One region of the Arthrobacter sp. Marseille-P9274 genome, then DNA from elsewhere that is predicted to be linked to it. Evidence: predicted binding sites of a transcription regulator. Region 1 holds the regulator's gene; each other region holds the start of a gene.
What was found. The regulator LexA, encoded in region 1, represses DNA repair genes until DNA is damaged. The targets are predictions, from matches to a motif close to TCGAACANNTGTTCGA.
Positions count from the first base shown of each region.

Region 2: the regulator LexA is predicted to act here: its motif matches at 2,486-2,501, upstream of OC550_RS14990 (13E12 repeat family protein).
Region 3: the regulator LexA is predicted to act here: its motif matches at 2,192-2,207, upstream of ruvA (Holliday junction branch migration protein RuvA).
Region 4: the regulator LexA is predicted to act here: its motif matches at 3,148-3,163, upstream of OC550_RS07320 (DUF6504 family protein).

Region 1 is NZ_CAMPOV010000001.1:1,058,941-1,063,609, reverse strand. It holds gene hisB (imidazoleglycerol-phosphate dehydratase HisB) at 1-90, opposite strand, end outside; gene OC550_RS04825 (histidinol-phosphate transaminase) at 165-1,259, opposite strand; gene OC550_RS04820 (LysM peptidoglycan-binding domain-containing protein) at 1,330-1,695, opposite strand; gene lexA (transcriptional repressor LexA) at 1,950-2,711, shown strand; gene OC550_RS04810 (ATP-dependent DNA helicase) at 2,730-4,669, opposite strand, start outside.
Region 2 is NZ_CAMPOV010000002.1:390,827-395,495, reverse strand. It holds gene OC550_RS15010 (NAD-dependent epimerase/dehydratase family protein) at 1-507, opposite strand, end outside; gene OC550_RS15005 (multidrug efflux SMR transporter) at 579-899, opposite strand; gene OC550_RS15000 (LysE family translocator) at 1,010-1,669, opposite strand; gene OC550_RS14995 (Lrp/AsnC family transcriptional regulator) at 1,775-2,230, shown strand; gene OC550_RS14990 (13E12 repeat family protein) at 2,514-3,551, shown strand; gene OC550_RS14985 (HNH endonuclease signature motif containing protein) at 3,517-4,176, shown strand; gene OC550_RS14980 (LLM class flavin-dependent oxidoreductase) at 4,384-4,669, shown strand, end outside.
Region 3 is NZ_CAMPOV010000001.1:1,594,971-1,599,639, forward strand. It holds gene yajC (preprotein translocase subunit YajC) at 1-269, opposite strand, end outside; gene ruvB (Holliday junction branch migration DNA helicase RuvB) at 411-1,496, opposite strand; gene ruvA (Holliday junction branch migration protein RuvA) at 1,496-2,134, opposite strand; gene ruvC (crossover junction endodeoxyribonuclease RuvC) at 2,280-2,855, opposite strand; gene OC550_RS07255 (YebC/PmpR family DNA-binding transcriptional regulator) at 2,872-3,630, opposite strand; gene pdxT (pyridoxal 5'-phosphate synthase glutaminase subunit PdxT) at 3,633-4,298, opposite strand; gene OC550_RS07265 (Mur ligase family protein) at 4,461-4,669, shown strand, end outside.
Region 4 is NZ_CAMPOV010000001.1:1,609,604-1,614,272, forward strand. It holds gene OC550_RS07315 (DNA polymerase III subunit alpha) at 1-2,693, opposite strand, end outside; gene OC550_RS07320 (DUF6504 family protein) at 2,738-3,052, opposite strand; gene OC550_RS07325 (VCBS repeat-containing protein) at 3,328-4,669, shown strand, end outside.

The DNA.
Region 1 (4,669 bases):
GTCCAGGTTCAGCTCAACCAGCACCGACGACTCGCTGGTGGTGCGTTCGAGGCGTGCTGTGCGTGCAGTGGTGGCGATATCCGCGGTCATGGAATTCCTTTGTGGCAAGAGGGGTCATTGCGGGTCCGCACGGAACCCGCACTTATCAGTCTAGAAGACTCCGCTCAGAGCAGTTCCCGCAGCCGGTCGAGGAATGCGGTGGTCTCGGCCTCGGTGCCGGCGGTGACGCGCAGGTGCCCGGCGATCCCGACGTCGCGGATCAGCACGCCGGCATCCAGCAGCCCCTGCCAGACCCTGTGCGGGTCCTTCAACCCGCCGAAGAAGACGAAGTTCGAGTCCGACGGCGCGGGCTGCAGCCCCAGCGACGTCAACTCGCTAACGATCCGGTCCCGCTGGCTCTTGATCTCTTCGACATTGGCGAGCAGCGCGCCGGCATGATCGAGCGCCGCCAACGCGGTCGCCTGCGTGACGGCCGAGAGGTGGTAAGGGAGCCGGACCAGCCGGAGGGCGTCCGCAATCTGGGGAGCTGCGGCAAGATAGCCGACGCGGGCGCCGGCGAGGGCGAAGGCCTTGCTCATGGTCCGCGAAACGATCAGCCGCTCCCTGCCCGGCAGGAGCGTCAGGGCACTGTCCGTCCCGACATGGGCAAATTCTGCATACGCTTCATCGACGATGACGATCGCCTGGCTCGCTTCGCCGGCTTCGTAGACAGCTTCGACGACATCGAGCCCGAGCGCGGTCCCGGTCGGATTGTTCGGTGAACACAGGACGACAATGTTGGCTGCGGTATCACGGACCGCCTTGGCAGCTTGGTCGGCGGTCAGGCCGAAGTCCGCGTCGCGGCGGACGGTCACGTACTCCGTGTCCGTGCCGCTGGCAAGGAGGGGATACATCGAGTAGGTGGGCGGAAAACTCAGCAGCCGGCGCCCCGGGCCGCCGAAGGCCTGCAGTATCTGCTGCAGTACCTCGTTGGACCCGTTCGCTGCCCACATGTTCCCGGCGGAGAGCCCGTGACCGAGGTAGTTGGCCAGCGCCTCCCGCAGCTCCGTGAATTCGCGGTCCGGGTAGCGGTTCAGGCCCCCCACCGCCGACTGGACGCGCGCCGCAATCGCGTCGGCAACCTCCTGAGGCAGCCCGTGCGTATTTTCGTTGACGTTGAGAAGCACGGGTACGTCGAGTTGCGGAGCTCCGTACGGTGTCAGCCCGCGCAGGTTGTTGCGCAGGGGCAGTCGGTTGAGTAGATCCAGCTGGTCGTTCACCTGACCAGCTTAGGCTCCGGCGGGCCCGGGGCAGGAATCGGGCCTGCCGGAGCGGCTCTTATTACAGCTGCTAGTCCCCCAGCGGGACGAACAGCCGCTGTCCGGCACGAACGACGGAATTCGGCAGATTGTTCAGCTGCTGGATCTCGGCAATGACATCGTGCGGGTGGCGGTCCGGCGCTGCCAGCACGGCCACATCCCACAGCGTCTGGCCGGGCGCGACGGCGACCGACACGGTGCGGCCGGGGCCAAGGTCAGGCCCCGAGCTGGCCAGGGCCGGCGCCGTAAAGAAGCCGATCAGGGTCAGCAGGACTGCGACGCCAAGCATCAGGGGCAACCCGATGAGCACCAGGCGGCCGCGGCGGGTGAGCCGCAGCGCGGGCGTCGAGCCGGGCAAAGCCTGCGGGGCGACGTGCGGGGCGAGCTGAACAGACATGAGGGTACCTTCCCGTTCCGCGTGCATATGCATCTTGGTTTCGAACGCATATTCGAACTGTCGGTTTCCATTTGTAGCACTTGTGATCGAATGTTGTCGAGACTCGATCGAATAAATGTTTGAGATCGTAGTAGGGCTGCCCTAGGCTTGAAGAAATGGCGGCCATGCCTGAGTCCATCAGCTGCCACTGACAACATTGGACCGGCCACCCCTGGCTAGCCCGGGGTGGCCGGATAGAGAACCGGGGCCAGTTCATGTCGAGGAAGATTGCAGCTACTTCAGGTGCCGACGGCACGGGAACCGCACGCAAGCGCGCGGCCGCGTCCCCCAAGAGCCTGACGCCCCGCCAGAAGAAGATCCTCGAAAGCATCCAGCGTTCCATCAGCGCCAAGGGCTACCCGCCGTCGATGCGCGAGATCGGTGACACCGTCGGGCTCGCCAGCCTCTCCAGCGTCACGCATCAGCTCTCGCAGCTGGAGAAGCTCGGCTATATCCGCCGCGATCCCAAGCGGCCGAGGGCCATGGAGGTCCTGACGCCGCTGACGCTCGAGAAAGGGGCGGTGGAGATCGAAGGCATGGCCGAGCCGGAGAAACTCCGCAGCATCGGCGGCCTGTCGGTATCGGAACTGGCCACGGCTTCCGATACGGCGATCGTTCCGCTGGTCGGCAGGATCGCCGCGGGCGGGCCCATCCTGGCGGACCAAGTGGTCGAGGACGTCATGCCCCTCCCCCGGCAGCTCGTCGGGCACGGCGAGCTCTTCATGCTCAAGGTCTCCGGCGATTCCATGATCGATGCCGCCATCTGCGACGGAGACTGGGTCGTCGTCCGCCGGCAGCCGAGCGCCGTCAACGGCGAAATCGTCGCCGCGCTGCTGGACGACGAGGCTACCGTCAAGACTTTCCGGCAGCGGGATGGCCACACCTGGCTGCTGCCGCAGAACACCCAGTATGAACCGATCCTCGGCGACGGCGCGACGATCATGGGCAAGGTCGTTTCGGTGATGCGCGCCCTGTAGCCGCCGCCCGGCGGGCCCTCAGCCCGCCAGGCGCTGCAGGATCTGGAGCGCCGTCGCCCGGTCCTTCGTCGACCAGAACGGCGGCAGCGCCGCCCTGAGGAAGCCCCCATACCGGGCATTGGCCAGTCTCGAATCGAGCACGGCCACCATGCCCCGGTCCCCCGCGGCACGGATAAGCCGTCCGGCACCTTGGGCAAGCCGTACCGCGGCGTGCGTGGCCGAAATGGTCATGAAACCGTTCCCGCCCGCCTGCGACACTGCCCGCGTGCGGGCGGTCATGAGCGGATCGTCCGGCCGGGGGAAGGGAATCCTGTCGATGACCACCAGGCGGCAGGCCTCTCCCGGCACGTCGACCCCCTGCCACAGCGTCATCGTCCCGAACAGGCAGGTATTCGGTTCGCTCGAGAATTGCCGGACCAGCGCCGCCATCGACGACTCGCCCTGGCAAAGGATCGTGAAGGGCAGCCGCTTGCGCATCTCCGCGGCGGCATCCTCGGCGGCCCGCCGCGACGAGAACAGTCCGAGGGCACCTCCATTGGAGGCGCGAAGCAACGCTTCGAGCTCGTCCAACTGCTCGGGGCTTGTCCCCCGGCCTGGCTTTGGCAGGTGGGAGGCCACATAGAGCACGCCCTGCTTCGGGTAGTCGAACGGGCTCCCGACATCGGCGCTGCTGTACTTCGGCGCTCCTTCGCCCAGCAGGCCCAGCGAGCCGGCGACGGCGTCGAAGGCGTTGCCGATGGCGAGGGTCGCGGACGTGAGGACGACGGTGTGGCCCTCGAAAAGCCCCTCGCGAAGCCGGGAAGCCACCGACAGCGGCGCCACGTTCAGCATCGGCGGCAGGGTCTCGTCCGGAGGTCCGTAACCGCTGCCCGCTGTGAAGCTGCTGGGACGGGTTATCCATAGGACCTCCCGGCTGTGGGCGGTGGACACTACCCGGTCGCACAGCTCCAGGATGGCCGCCAGCCGTGACCTTGCCATCTGCCTGCCGCCGTCCGCCGCGCCCGAGCCATCGGGCTTGGAGTCGGACAGTGCCGTTCGAGCCGCCTCCCGCAGCTGGGTCAACGCCAGTTCCTGCTCGGGCCGCAATCCGGCCGCCATGAGTCCGGACGGAACCGAATCGAATGCCGCTTCGAAGCTCTTGGCGGCAGCGTTCAGCGCATCGACGCTGATTGCCGTGTGCTTGCGGGCACTGGAGGCGGCGGCGGTGATCATGGCGGCCGAGAGTTGTCCGGAGACCGCCCCCGTCACGCGATCCTGCAACTCATGGGCCTCGTCAATAACAACGAAGTCGTAGTCCGGCAGGACGGCCAGCCCCTCGAACGCGTTGATGGCCAGCATCGCGTGGTTGGTGATCACCACGTCGGCCTCTGCCGCGTGCATGCGTGCGCGCTCACTGAAGCATTCCGCCGCGACCGGACACCGCTGGGCCCCGAGGCACTCCATGGCGCTCACGGAGACCTGCCGCCAGGCCCGGTCGCTGACCCCAGGGACAATCTCGTCCCGGTCCCCCGTGTCGGTCTCCTCGGCCCAGGCCCGCAGCCGCTTGATTTCCTGTCCCAGAGCGGTGGTCGGCCCGGGGGCCGGCGCCGGATGCGGGACGGTCTCATCGGCGAGGTCGAAGAGCGCCTCCGGAGCATCGTCCGCCGGGAAACCGCCGTCGACCTTGTGCAGGCACAGGTAGTTGTTCCGGCCCTTGAGCAACGCGGCATCGATCGGTCGCGGAAGCTCATCGGCGATGGCTTCCAGCAGCCGCGGCAGGTCCCGTTTGACGATCTGGGACTGCAGGGCGAGGGTAGCCGTCGCGACGATCGCCGGCTTCTCGCTCTCCAGCGCATGCACGATCAGTGGAATCAGGTAGGCAAGGGACTTGCCCGTTCCCGTGCCCGCCTGGACCAGGAGATGTTCACGCCGCCGGAAGGCCCCATCGACCCGGCCGGCCATATCGTGCTGGCCCTGGC
Region 2 (4,669 bases), on a different contig from region 1:
GATCTCCGGGTGGCTGCGTTCGAAGCCGTCCAGCAGCGCCTCCTGCTCGCCCTTGAACCGGCTGTAGTGCGAGCTCGCGATGCCGCGCGCGGGCCAGCTCTCGTCCACCGGCCGGTCCTTCGGCCCCGGGCTGTACGCCCCGAGCGAGGAGGCGCAAACGAACTGCTTCACGCCTGCGGCCGCGGCCGCGGCCAGGGCGTTGGCCGTGCCGTCGACGTTGACCCGGCGCATGAACTCTTCGTCGCGGTTCGGCTGGAGGAGCCAGGCCAAATGTACGACGGCGTCGCACCCGGCCAGTGCCGCCGTCAGCTTTTCGCGCGCCGACTCCGAGGCGACATCGATGCTGTGCCAGGCCACGCCGTCGTACGGTTCCCGGGACGTGTCCGGCAGCCGCCGCGCGATGCCCACCAGCTCCACACCTCCGGGGCGTGTGGCCGCCGCCCTCTTGATCCGCCGCAGCACAGCGGTCCCTACATTGCCGGTTGCTCCGATGATCGCGATCCGCATGGGCCCACCCTACGCCCGGCTACTGACAGACTGTAGGCGGTCGGCCGAAGTTGCGGGCGGCGGCCGGCAGGTTAGTGCGCGCCGCCGAGGTTGAGCACCACGACCCCGGCCACGATCAGGCCTATCCCGAGGACCTTAACGAGGCTGATGGGCTCGCCCAGGAAGGCAGTACCGATGGCGACGATGGCTATGGTTCCTAGGCCGGACCAGAGGGCGTAAGCCACTCCTACCGGCACGCTCTTGACGACCTGCGCGAGGAGCGCGAACGAGGCCGCGTAGGCCGTGAGGCACAGGACGGTTGGCCACAGCCTGCTGAAGCCTTCGGTCGATTTCAGCAGGCTCGTGCCGAAGACTTCGGCGGCGATTGCGAGCAGCAGGAAGACATAACCCATGTGCCATTGCCTTTCATGCCCCTCGGCCAGTCATGTACAGGCGGTCAGGGGTTCCCCTTGTCGGTCTTCGTTCTCCCAGCAGTCTTTCACCTGCCGGAGTCCCGGCTGTGTCAGAACGAAGAGGCGGCCAGGAGCGGGCTGTCGGCGATGAGCGGGGCGACCTGTTCGAACAGCAGGGCTGCGCCGAGGACGATCATGATGAGGCCGCTGGCCAGCGTGACGGCGCGGGCGGCGGCGGGCCGGGACTGCAGCAGTTTCTTTGCCGCCAGCGCCACCATGGCGTAGACGACGGCGGCCATCAGCACGAAGGACAGCCCGAGGACGCCCAGCTGCACCGGGGCAGGCAGCGCAGCCGCCGGGTTGATGAACTGGGGGACGAGCGCGAGGAACAGGAGCAGCCCCTTCGGGTTGATGCTGCTGGTGCCCAGGCCGCGGAAGAAGCTGCGCAGGCGCGAGGACCCGGATTGCTCCATGCTCGAGAACGCCGCCGCGCGCCAGGAACGTGCGGTGCTGAAGCCCAGCCAGAGCAGGTAGGCGGCGCCCGCGACGGTGAGCCACCCCAGCAGGGCGGGCACGCTGGCGATCACGGCGGCCACGCCGGCCGTCACGAGCAGCGTGAGCACCACGTAGCCGCTGCAGAGCCCGGCGATGGCCGGGGCGAAGCTGCGCTGGTTCAGGCCCGCTGCGATGGAGTAGGCCCAGTCCGCTCCCGGGGTGCAGGCCAGCGTGATGGCGACGGCGGCGAAGCCCAGGTACAGCTGCTGGTCCACGGGGGAACTCCTTCGAAGTTGGCGACGAGCCAACTGTAGGGAAAACGCTCGCGGAAGTGCTTGCTGTTTTCGCGCAACATGCGGGCTGAAGGGTAAGGTTCTTGCGTGGTAGATGCAATTGATCGAAGTATTTTGCGCGAGCTCCAGCAGGACGGGCGAATGACTGCTACTGCGCTCGCATCGAAGATCGGCCTCACGGTGGCTCCCTGCCACCGGCGGCTGCGTGAGCTGGAGTCCAAGGGCGTCATTCGCGGCTACCGGGCCGACCTCGACGCCGGGGCGCTGGGGCTCGGCTTCGAGGCGATCGTTTTCGTCAGCCTGCGCCAAGTGGACCGGGCCACCCTCGCGGACTTCGAGGCGAAGGTCAGCGCCAATCCGCACATCATCGAGGCCCTGCGGCTCTTCGGCGACATCGACTACCAGCTCAAGGTCGTCGCGCCGGACCTGGCGGCCTACCAGAAGTTCTACGACGAGGAGCTCACGGACCTGCCGGCCGTGGAGAAGCTGCAGTCGACCATCGTCATGAAGAACCTGAAGGCGAACGCCGGCCTGCCCATCTAGCTGACCAAGTCCTATGAAGTCTCACATTGAGGCAGTCCCTCGCGAACGCCGGCTGCGGGTACGGCGGCTCGCGCTGCAGGCCCTATTGGGGCTTCCGGCTCTGGCTGATCGGCATGCTGGGCCCATGCCCGCCGCCTGGAAATGGCCTGTTCCAAGCTCAGCGAACGGGAAGCCACTCACCCGCTTCTGGAAAGTGGCTTCCGGCTGATTGGTGATTCCCACTTGCCCTACACATGGCCTAATTTCAGGTGCACTTCGGATAGGCATTCAATAGCGTTAATGCATGGCAATAGCGGCATTCGAAGCGACCGAGGAAGTCACCGGCTTCCTCGCTTCGATGCGCGACCAACTGCAGGAATTCGCCGCGGTCTTCCGCGAGGCGGCGGCCCTTGAGACCCCTGGGGTGCTGGCCGAATGCGTGGGACTCTTCGAGGACTTCTCCAGGACCGTCGAGCAACTGCAGGTCACCGGCGCGCATGCCATCGAGCAGCAGGGCGTAGCGAGCCTGTTCGGCCGGGACCCGGGCAACCCGGAGTCAAAGACCGAATTCCGGGACACCGCGGACTACCTCCGGGCCCGGCTGCGGATCAGCCGGACCGAAGCCCGCCGCCGCATCCGCGTCGGTGCCGGCACCATGCCGCACACCCTCATCTCCGGCGGCGAGGCCCCGCCGAAGTACGAACACCTCGCAGCCGGGCTGGCGGCATCGGAGATCGGCGGCACGGCCGCCACCCTCATCCATGACACCCTCGAACGCATCCGCCCGGTAGCCGCCCCGGACCACCTGGCCGCCATGGAGGAACAGCTGACCCGGCAGGCGGCGGAGGCGGACCTGGATACGCTCCGCATCGTCGCCCGGAGCTGGGAAGCTGCCATCGACCCGGACGGACGCGAACCCAGCACCGAACAGCTCACCGCCCAGCAGGGTGTGTTTGTGAAAGGGAAGCGCTGGGGCCTGCACCGTTTCGAAGTGCGAGCCACGGATGAACAGTACGAACACCTGATCACCGCCATGAACACGGCAACCAACCCGCGCCTGCAAACCACCTTCTCACCCGAAGCCGGCAACCTCCAGGCCACCGACAGCAGCCCCGGCCACCTCACCGACGGCGCCGCCGGGGAGGCAAGCGAAGCGGCAGCCGATCCCGCCGGAGAAGCCGGACCGCCCCCGGGCTGGCCGAATCCCACCCGGCCCCAACTGCTGCTCCAGGGTCTGGTCGGAGCCTGCCAGATCGCGCTGTCCACGGACAAGCTTCCCGCCAGCGGAGGGCCACCGCCCGCAGGTCATGGTCACCATCGACTACCAGGACCTCATGAGTAAAACCGAAGCCGGCACCACCGGCCAGGCCGTCTTCACCGGACTCATCACACCCCGCACGGTCCGCAAGATGGCCTGCGACGCCGACCTCATCCCCATCGTGTTCGGCGGCAAAGGCGAAGTCCTCGACATCGGACGCGCCCAGCGCCTCTTCACCCCCGCCCAGCGCCGCGCCCTCGTCGCCCGCGACAAGGGCTGCGCCTTCCCCGGCTGCACCATGCCAGCCCACTGGACCGAAGCCCACCACATCCGCTACTGGAAAAAGCACAAAGGCCGCACCTCCGTCGCAAACGGCGTGCTCCTCTGCTCCTTCCACCATCACCTGGTCCACGCCGGAGACTGGATCATCGAATCGATGGACGGCATACCGTGGTTCATCCCGCCCGCCTACATCGACCCCTCACAAGTCCCGCGACGCAACAGATACCGCTTCCCGCCCGACCTCAAACGCGCCGAACGACCGGCTGTCCCCGCACGAGGGAGTGACGGTTCGAGCCCGCCTTTGGAACTGTCTCCGCCATTGGGCACTGCCGCGGCGCCTCCCGCAGTGGCGCCGGTCGAATCAACCGACGGCTGGACCCGGCCCTTCGGCGACGGGCCACTGCAACCGGCGACGCCTCCTTGGTAGAAACGTGATAACACCACCTATACCCGACATCAGAAACCGGCCCACATCAGACACCGGGCTTAACCAGCTAGGACGGGCGGCAAAGCGGTACGTACGCCCCGTCACCGGGACGGGCTGAAATAACCGGGGCACCGGCGTCGTTGTCTCCAGTGTCCGCCGCTCCCGCGTCCGGACACCACACAAGACGACGAAAGGCCGGTCCGCGACATGACTGTTCCCCTCTCCATCCTCGACCTCGCAACGATCGGCAAGGACGAGACGGTGCGGGAAAGCCTGGACGGCAGCGTCAGGCTGGCGCAGCTTGCCGAGGAACTGGGCTACCGGCGGGTCTGGTACGCCGAGCACCACAACATGGCGAGCATCGCGTCCTCGGCGACCAGCGTGCTGATCGCGCACGTGGCGGCGCACACCAAGAGGATCCGGCTGGGCGCCGGCGGCATCATGCTGCCCAACCACGCGCCGCTGCCCATCGCGGAGCAGTTCGGCACCCTGG
Region 3 (4,669 bases), 540 kb from region 1:
GGCGACAACTCGATGACAGCTTTGTTTTCGTCCCGGTCGACCGAAACCACGGTGCCGAACAGGCCGAACTGCGTCATTACCTGGGTGCCCGGACGCAGCTTCTCCTGCATCGTCTGGGCTTTCTCCTGCATCTGTGCCCGGACCTTCTTCTGCTTCCGGAACATCATGAAGATCAACAGGCCGAAAATCACGAACAGCGCGAGCGTCATGAAGTCGAACCCGCCGCCCTGGGGCTGCGCGGTGTTATTGGCAAAGACGTTTACGAACACTGAGACGTTCCGTTCCTTCTTCTGGACGCGAGCAGCGGCACGGCCGCACTCGGATGGTCTGCGCCGGACAGGGCAGCGCCTTGTAGGGCACGGAGCAAGCCTGGCTGCCACCCATTCTACGCGTGCAGTCCGGCGGTAAAGTCACGATCCGCTATCGGAGAAGCCGCGCTCCTCTTCCTCGAGGACCGACAGCAGGTCCGGAGCACCGACGGCGGAGGGCGGCATCTCCAAGCCGAGGTGTTCCCAAGCGGCCGGCGTGGCGATCCGCCCGCGCGGCGTCCGGCCAAGGAGCCCTTCGCGCACAAGGTACGGCTCGGCCACGGTCTCCACCGTTTCGGTTTCCTCCCCCACGGCGATGGCCAGGGTGGAAAGGCCCACCGGGCCCCCTCCGAACTTCGTAATCAGGGCGGTGAGGACCTCGCGGTCCAAACGGTCCAGTCCGCGTTCGTCCACTTCATACATGTCCAGCGCGGCGGCAGCAGACCTTGCGTCGATTTCTTCAATGCCGTGGACCAAGGCCCAGTCCCGTACCCGGCGGAGCAGGCGGTTAGCGATACGCGGCGTGCCCCGCGACCGGCCGGCGATTTCGGCGAAGCCGGCGGAACTGATCTTCAGGTCCAGCAGCATGGCCGAACGCCGGAGCACCAGTTCCAGTTCCTGCGTCGAATAGAACTCCAGGTGCCCGGTGAACCCGAACCGGTCCCGCAGCGGACCGGGCAACAGGCCCGCCCGTGTCGTGGCACCGACCAGGGTAAACGGCGGCAGGTCCAGGGGAATGGCGGTGGCGCCCGGCCCCTTGCCCACCACGATGTCCACCCGGAAGTCCTCCATGGCCATGTACAGCATTTCCTCGGCCGGACGGGACATCCGGTGGATCTCGTCGAGGAACAAGATCTCGCCTTCGGTGAGCGAGGAAAGGATGGCCGCCAGATCCCCCGCATGCTGGATGGCCGGGCCGGAGCTGATGCGAAGGGGGGCGTTCATTTCTGCAGCGATGATCATGGCGAGCGTCGTCTTGCCCAGGCCGGGCGGCCCGGAGAGCAGAACGTGGTCCGCCGTACGCTCCCGGATCCTGGACGCCTCGAGGACCAGCGACAACTGCCGGCGTACCCGCGCCTGGCCGACGAAGTCCGCCAGGTTCTTGGGCCGGAGCGCCGACTCGATCGCGCGTTCCTCGGCTTCGCCCGCCGCCGAGACGATGGACGTGCCTTCGGGTTCCGCGGCCATCAGCGGGCACCCGCCGCGGCCCGCCGGCCGCCGCCGGGCCGGCCGTTATCCTGTCCCATACTCCGCAGGGTCAGCCGCAGCATCTGGCCCACATCCGATCCGGCTGCAACGTCCGGATTCTCCTCGGCCGTCCGGTCCAGCGCGGCGACCGCGTCCTTTTCCGACCAGCCGAGGCCGGTCAGCGCCTGCAGCACCTGGTCCTGCCAGGCCGGCTCCGCTGGCGCCGCCGGCCCTTCCACGGGCACGAGTTTGCCGGCCAGTTCCAGGACGATCCGGCCGGCCAGCTTCGGACCGATGCCCGGAACCTTACTGATGGCCTTGCTGTCCCCGTCCGCGACGGCCTGCCGCAGCGCCTCCGGAGGATGCACGGCCAGGGCCGCCAGGCCAAGCCGGGGACCGACCCCGCTGACGGAGATCAGGGTTTCGAACACCTCACGCTGCACGGCATCCTCGAAGGCATAGAGCGTCATCGAGTCCTCGCGAACGATCATCAGGGTCGCCAGTTCGGCTTCGCGTCCGACGTGCAGGGTGGCCAGGGTCTGCGGGGTCGCCTGGACCAGCATGCCGAATCCGTTCACGTCGACGACGGCAGAGTTCAGGCCGACATGGCTGACAACGCCGCGAAGCGAGCTGATCATTTAGTGACTCCATAACCGCAGGGCTGGAAACCGGCCGCCTCCAACGGCGCCGTTTCTCCGAACATATTTACGAACAGCCTACGCGTTGCCGGGGACATTCAGCCCGATTGCCGCGCCGGGCGGACACCGGGAGCCGGTGGCCGGCTCACCACTTCTTGCGCTGGGCCCGGGACTGCGCCTCTGCCCAGGCGCGCTGGGCCGGTGTTAGGGAACGCCCCCCTGCCGCGGCAGACGCCGTCGTCGCACTCCCCCGCCAGGCGTGGGTAATGGCCAGCGCCAAGGCATCCGCCGCGTCCGCCGGGCGCGGCGGCGTGTCCAACCGGAGGATGCGCGTCACCATTTTGGTCACCGCCGCCTTGTCCGCCTGTCCATTACCCGTAACGGCGGCCTTGACCTCGGTGGGCGTGTGGTGTGCGACCGTGATGCCCCGGCGCGCCGCGGCCGTAATCACGATGCCCGATGCCTGGGCGGTACCCATCACGGTGCTGACGTTGAGCTGGCTGAAGACGCGCTCCACGGCCAAGACGTCAGGCGTGTAGCGGTCCAGCCATTCGTCGATGGCCGTCGCGATGGCCAGCAGGCGCTGCTCGAGCGGCACATCGGCGGAGGTGCCGACGACGGTGACTCCGGCCAGCGTGGCGCGCCGGTTCGGCTCGACGTCGACGACGCCGAAACCGCAGCGCGTGAGGCCGGGGTCGATACCCAGGACACGCAGGGTCATCCGGTCTTGGCCCGGCTCAGTCTTCGGAATCCAGTGCGGCCATGACCTCGTCGGACAGTTCGGCATTGGAGTACACGTTCTGGACGTCGTCCAGGTCTTCCAGCGCGTCGACGAGCTTCATGAACTTCCGCGCCGCGTCCAGTTCCAGGTCGACCTCCATGGAGGGGACGAACTCGATCTCGTCGGTCTCGTACTCGATGCCGGCTTCCTCAAGGGCGGCCACCACGGCACGCAGGTCCGTGGGCTCGCTATGGACCTCGAAGCTGCCGCCGGATTCCTTGACCTCCTCGGCCCCCGCGTCCAGGACCGCCATCAGGACATCGTCCTCGCCCAGGTCGCTCTTCGGCAGGTTCACGACGCCCTTGCGGCTGAACATGTAGCTCACCGAGCCCGGATCCGCCACGGTGCCGCCGTTGCGGGTGATCGCTAGGCGGACCTCGGAAGCAGCACGGTTCTTGTTGTCCGTCAGGCACTCAATGAGCAGGGCGGAACCCTGCGGGCCGCGGGCTTCGTAGATAATCTCCTGGTAGTCCACGGCCTCGCCGGTCAGGCCGGCGCCGCGCTTGACCGCCCGGTCGATGTTGTCGTTCGGGACCGACGTCTTCTTGGCCTTCTGGACTGCCAGTTCAAGGGCGGGATTGCCGGACATGTCGGCGCCGCCGGCACGGGCGGCGACTTCGATGTTCTTGATCAGCTTGGCGAAGGACTTGGCGCGGCGGGCATCGATGACGGCCTTCTTGTGCTTGGTCGTCGCCCATTTGGAGTGTCCCGACATGCTTACGCTTCTCCTCTAACGATTCTGATAAAAAGTTCGTGGATCCGGCGCTCCCCCGTTACTTCCGGGTGGAAGGATGTCGCCAGCAGGTGCCGCGAACGCACTGCGACAATTCTAGCTGTCCCGTGCAGGGTTCCTGTGTGCGACGCCTCTTCCGGCAGGACTTGGGCCAGCACCTCTACGCCCTCGCCGACCCGTTCGACCCACGGGGCACGGATGAAGACGGCGTGGACGGGCTCCGGTTCGGTCCCCGGCACAGCCGCGCTGAACTCGAGCCCGCAGAAGGCCAAATCCGTCTCGAACGACTCGCGCTGGCGGCCGAAAGCATTACGGCGAACGGTAATATCCAGCCCGCCGAGCGTTTGCTGCGGATTTCCCTGCCGGTCCGTGGCCGGGTCGGCGATTTCATCGGCCAGCATGATCATCCCGGCGCACGATCCGTAGACGGGCATGCCCGCGGCAATCCGCTCCTTCAGCGGTTCGGCCAGCTCGAAGATCCGGGTGAGCTTGTCGATCGTGGTCGACTCGCCGCCGGGAATGACAAGCCCGTCCACGGCGTCCAGTTCCGCAGGGCGTCGCACGGTGGCCGCCTCGACGCCGCTGTGGACCAAGGCAGCTAGATGTTCGCGGACGTCTCCTTGGAGGGCGAGCACGCCGATTTTGACCACGCAGGGTTTCCTTTTCCAGTGTCAACGGGGCAACGGCCGGGATCCGGCCAGGAAAAAAACATTATCCTCCCCGTGCACCCGCAGGCGAACCGGCGGCAGTGCACCGCGCCTGCGGCTGCCCTTAGCCGGTCCCGCCGGCGGGAGCTTGTATAGTTTCTAGTCATGCGACACCTCCTAGCGACCGTTGTCGGAAAGACCGTCCGGGTGGTGGCGAAGCTACGTGGAGGTGGTTCCGCCCTCCCCGGCCTGATCGCCGAAAAGATCGACCCGGACTTCCTGCCCCGCACCCTGGGCAGGCTGCCGCACGGGGTCGTGGTGATCAGCGGGACCAACGGCAAAACGACGACGACGAAGATGGTCGTCGAGCTGCT
Region 4 (4,669 bases), 550 kb from region 1:
CGTTTGAGCTCGGCCCCGGACATGCCGTAGATGTTGGCGAGGCTGAGCCTGATTCCCAGCTTCCCGCCGGAGCCGCCGTCGCCCGGAACACGTTCAACCCGGTACTTGTCGCTGCTGCGGTTGATGTCCAGCGGCAGGATGGGGATCCCCATCCTGCGCGCTTCGGCCACCAGCAGGCGGCGCGGGTACATGCCGGGATCGTGTTCCCACAGCCCGGCCAGGAAGGCTTCCGGGTGGTGGGTCTTCAGCCAGGCGGACTGGTAGGTGGGCACGGCGAAGGCCGCACCGTGCGCCTTGCAGAACCCGAAGCTGCCAAAGGCCTTCAGCGTGTTCCAGACCTTGTCGACGGTTTCCGCCGTGTAGCCGCGCTCGAGGGCCTTGCGCCTGAAGTGTTCTTCCACCGCAGGCTCGGCGGCTGCGTCGCCCAGCAGCCGGCGGAATTCGTCCGCTTTGGCCAGTCCGCAGCCGGTGAAGACGTCGAAGGTCCTCAGGACCTGCTCATGGAATACCGTCACGCCATGGGTTTCCTTCAGCACCGGTTCCAGGTCGGGATGCGGATAATTCTCCGGGGCCCAGCCGTGGCGGTGTTCCAGGAACGGGCGGACCATGTCGGACTTCATCGGCCCGGGCCTGAACAGCGAGATGTCGATGATCAGGTCGTTGAAGTTCCTGGGCGCCATCTTGCCCACCAGTTCGCGCTGGCCCGGGGATTCGATCTGGAAGCAGCCGAGGGTATAGGTGCTGCGGATCAGTTCGTAGGTCGGTTCGTCGTCGAGCGGAACGGCTTCCAGGTCGATCCGCCCGTGGTCATCGATGTAGTCCGGGCCGCCGCCGAGGGATCCGGGGTGCCGGCCCGCCGCGGCCACGGCAGCCTTGTCCGGATGGATCCTGGCAATCTCTTCCAGGGCGTAGGCCATGGAGGACTGCATCCGCACCCCCAGCACGTCCAGCTTCAGCATGCCCATGGGATCCATGTCATGTTTATCGAACTGGCTCATTGGCAGCCCCAGTCCGCTGGGCTGAACCGGGGTACGGTCCAGCAGGGTTTCGTCACCGAGGATCACGCCGCACGGATGCATCGAAATATGCCGCGGCAACCGGTCCAGCCGTTCGGTCACGTCCACCAGCAAATCCAGCTGCCGGTTCTGTTCCACCTGCGCGGAGAACCCGCGCAGCTCGGGCTTCTCTTCCATCGCCTCACGGAAATTCCGTGCCGAGAAGCGCCACAGCTGTTTGGCGATCCCGTCGATCTCCCCTTCCTCCATGCCCAGGGCAAGTCCGGCGTCCCGGACGGCGCCACGTGCCCGGTAACCGTTCTGCATGCTCATCAGCGTGACCCGTTTCGCGCCGAAGCGGTCGAAGATCTGCTGGTAGACCCTATGCCGTTCGGCGCTTTCGACGTCGATGTCGATGTCCGGCAGCGTGGACCGGTCCCGGGAGAGGAACCGTTCGAAGATCAGTCCATGGTCCAGCGGATTGACGTGGCTGATGTTGAGCAGGTAATTCACCAGGCTTGAGGCGCCGGATCCGCGGGCCGCCGCCCGCACGCCCATGCCGGTGATCATTTTCGACACCTCGGCCACCGTCAGGAAGTACGGGGCGAACCCGAGCCTGGTGATGATGCTTAGCTCGTGGCTGAGCCGGTCCCTGAGCCTGCGCTCTGCCGTGCCGCCGATCCCGGGGAAGCGCCGCCCGATGCCGTCCTCGCAACGCTGGACCAGTTCCGCCGCCGGTTCCCGGGTAATACCGATGACGGAAGCTTCCGGAACGACGGGCCGCTTGTATCCCATGTCCCCGACCGGATCCATCCGGCACCTGTCCGTTACCGCGGCGGTCGTGGCCAGCAGCCTGCGGGCACCCGCCGCCCCGGCACCGGCTTCGCGCGCTATCTCCCGGGCCAGGGCCTTCATCTGCTTCCCGCTCTTTAGCCAGCCCTGGCCGTTGGGCTGCAGGTCCGGCAGTTTGGACAACGCCGTCAGGGCGCGCACGGCATCCAGCACGTCCGCGGTCGCGGCATCGTCCTCCCGGCAGTACCGCACCGCGTTGGTGAGCACGGAAGGCAGCTTCAGCTCATCCGCGAGCTTGAACAGCCGCACCGCGTGGGCCGTGCTGAGGTTGCCTCCGGGAGTGCTTAAATGGCTGGCTGCTTCCACGACCAGCGCACCTGGCGGCATCAGGCTGCGCCACCGCTCTGCGAGCGCCCTGGCCTGTGCGTAGCTGCGGTTCCTCAGCGCCTGTCCTACGTCGGAATAGGGGCCCAGCAATACGGTCAGGACCGGGCCGGAGTCGCCCTCGGGTCCGGCGGCGCGCCGGGCCAACTGTCCGATCTCCACCGCCGGTCCGTGACCCCGCTTGCTCCCCCTCCCGGCCGCGGTCCCTTCGTGGGCGTCGGAAACCACCCGGCACAACGCGTGGTAGCCCGCGCCGCCGTTTCGTCCGTGGGCCAGGACGACCACCCGTCCTGAGCTGCCGACCTTACCGTCGCTGACGGCAAGGTCGGCCCCCACAACCGGATCCAGGCCGGCCGCGAGGCAGGCCCTGACATGCTTGACCGTGCCGTACAGGCCGTCCCGATCGGTGCAGGCCAAGGCATCGGCCCCGTCCCCTGCCGCCGCCGCGACAAGTTCATCCGGCCAGGACACCCCGTAGTGTGCGCTGAAAGCGGATGAAACATGCAGATGGGTAAAGCTCATTTTCTATCCGGGGGGGTATGGAGCCGCCGCCTGGCCGCCAATGGCTAGGCGCTCAGGCGCTGGACGGCATCGTGGACGCGGATCATGCGCCAGCGCGCGCTGTCGGCATGGTGTGACAAATCGAAGGTGCGCAACGCCGAGCGGCTGTTCAGCCTGGCTTGGACCCGCCAGATCTCGTAGTCCACCAGCCCGGCTCCCCTGCCGCGCTCGGCGCGCAGCTCCTCCGCCCACCATTTGCGGCGTTCGTACCAGCGCACCGGGTCCGCTGCGACATGCCATGTCCTGTGCTGCCACACCAGCCTGATCGGCTGGCCGGCAGGAGAACAAACAACTTCGATCGTTTCGCTGAAAACACCCATGTTCCAGTCACCTTCCTCTGGAATTACGGGCCTAAACCTTTGGCTGCGCGCTCCTGCCAACACGCCTGCCGAAAAGCTTGACCCTTTCATTCTAATCGAATATGTATTCGAATCCAAGAGTCAGCCTAGGCGCCCGCTCTGACAAAATCGCAGGGCCGTCCGTCCTCTCCAAGATTTATCCAATAACCGGGGCCCACAGTTGCAGCAGCGCATCCTGCGCAACTGGCCTACCAGCCGTTTGGTGCCCGAGGACACCGCCTCAAAGGAGCAAGACCATGCCACTCGCACACAGGGCAGCACCGCACCGCAATCCAGCCAAGAAAAAAATCGCCACCACCATCACCGCAGCCGCGCTTCTCGCCGTTGCATTCGCCCCGCTATCGATAGCGCCGGCGCACGCCGAGCTCCCCGGAGCCGGCCCCGTTGATCCGGCCAACGGCTACCCATTGTGGTATTCCGACGGCACCGTCAGGCTCCAGTTCTGCTACACCGCGGAACTCGGCTGCCTCGCTACGCCGCCCAATGCAGGGCCGGCGTCCTACCCCGACAATTTCCCGGACGAGGCCTTCTGGTACGTGGCCGAAGCCAGCGGGGGCAACCTGGGACTCTACGAGGCCGCCCTCGAAGGCGCCCACGCTAACGACGCCGTCGTGCCCGGGGAACAGATCGGTTTCTCCCGCCTGCGGTTCCGGCTCGAAAACCTGACCCCAAACGCGTCGTATGCCATCACCCACCCGTACGGGGTCCACACGTTCGCCGCGGACGCCGAAGGCGTCATCAACGAAACTATCGACGCCGGCCTCTGTGCGCCCGGTCCCGCCTGCGACTGGGACGGCGTCGGCAGGGCGTTCCTCGGCAACTACGGCGTGGGCACCACGGCAACCTTCCTGCGCCAGGTCAATCCTCCCGCCGGCACAATCGGCAACCCGACCGTTGCCACCGCCGTCACCGGGGCACCCTCCGGCAACAACTTCGTGCGGGTCGACGGACCCAACGCCGGCGGCACCGGAGTCAATACCCTGACCGTCAGCACCTTCGCGGTCCAGGGCGTCATTTCCGATACCACCGACGGCGCGCCGGCCATGCCGGACCTGGCCGTAGCCAGCGACACCGGACGCTCCTCCACGGACAACATCACCAGTGCCACGACCCCGACCTTCACCGGCTCGGCAGCCGACGGCAGCACCGTGGAAGTGCTGGTCGACGGCGTCCCTGCCGGTTCGGCCGTGGCTACCGGCGGCACCTACAGCGTCGTCACGACCACGGCGCTTGCTCCGGGAAGGCGGACCATCACCGCCCGCACCACCAATCCGGCGTTCCCGGCGGATCCTGCTGCTCCGCAGTTCCTGGCATCCGGAGGACTGGCCATCACCGTGGACACGACCGCGGCACCTATCACTATGGGCACCCGCCCATCGAACCCGACACTGGACACCACGCCGACCTTCAACTTCTCGAGTTCCGAGGCCGGCGCCACCTTCGAATGCCAGCTCCTGCCCACCAACTCCGCTTGGGGGAACTGCGCTACCGGCATGACTTACGACGCCCAGGACACTGGGATCTACACCTTCAACGTGAGGTCGACGGACACCGCCGGCAATGTCAGCACACCGGCCT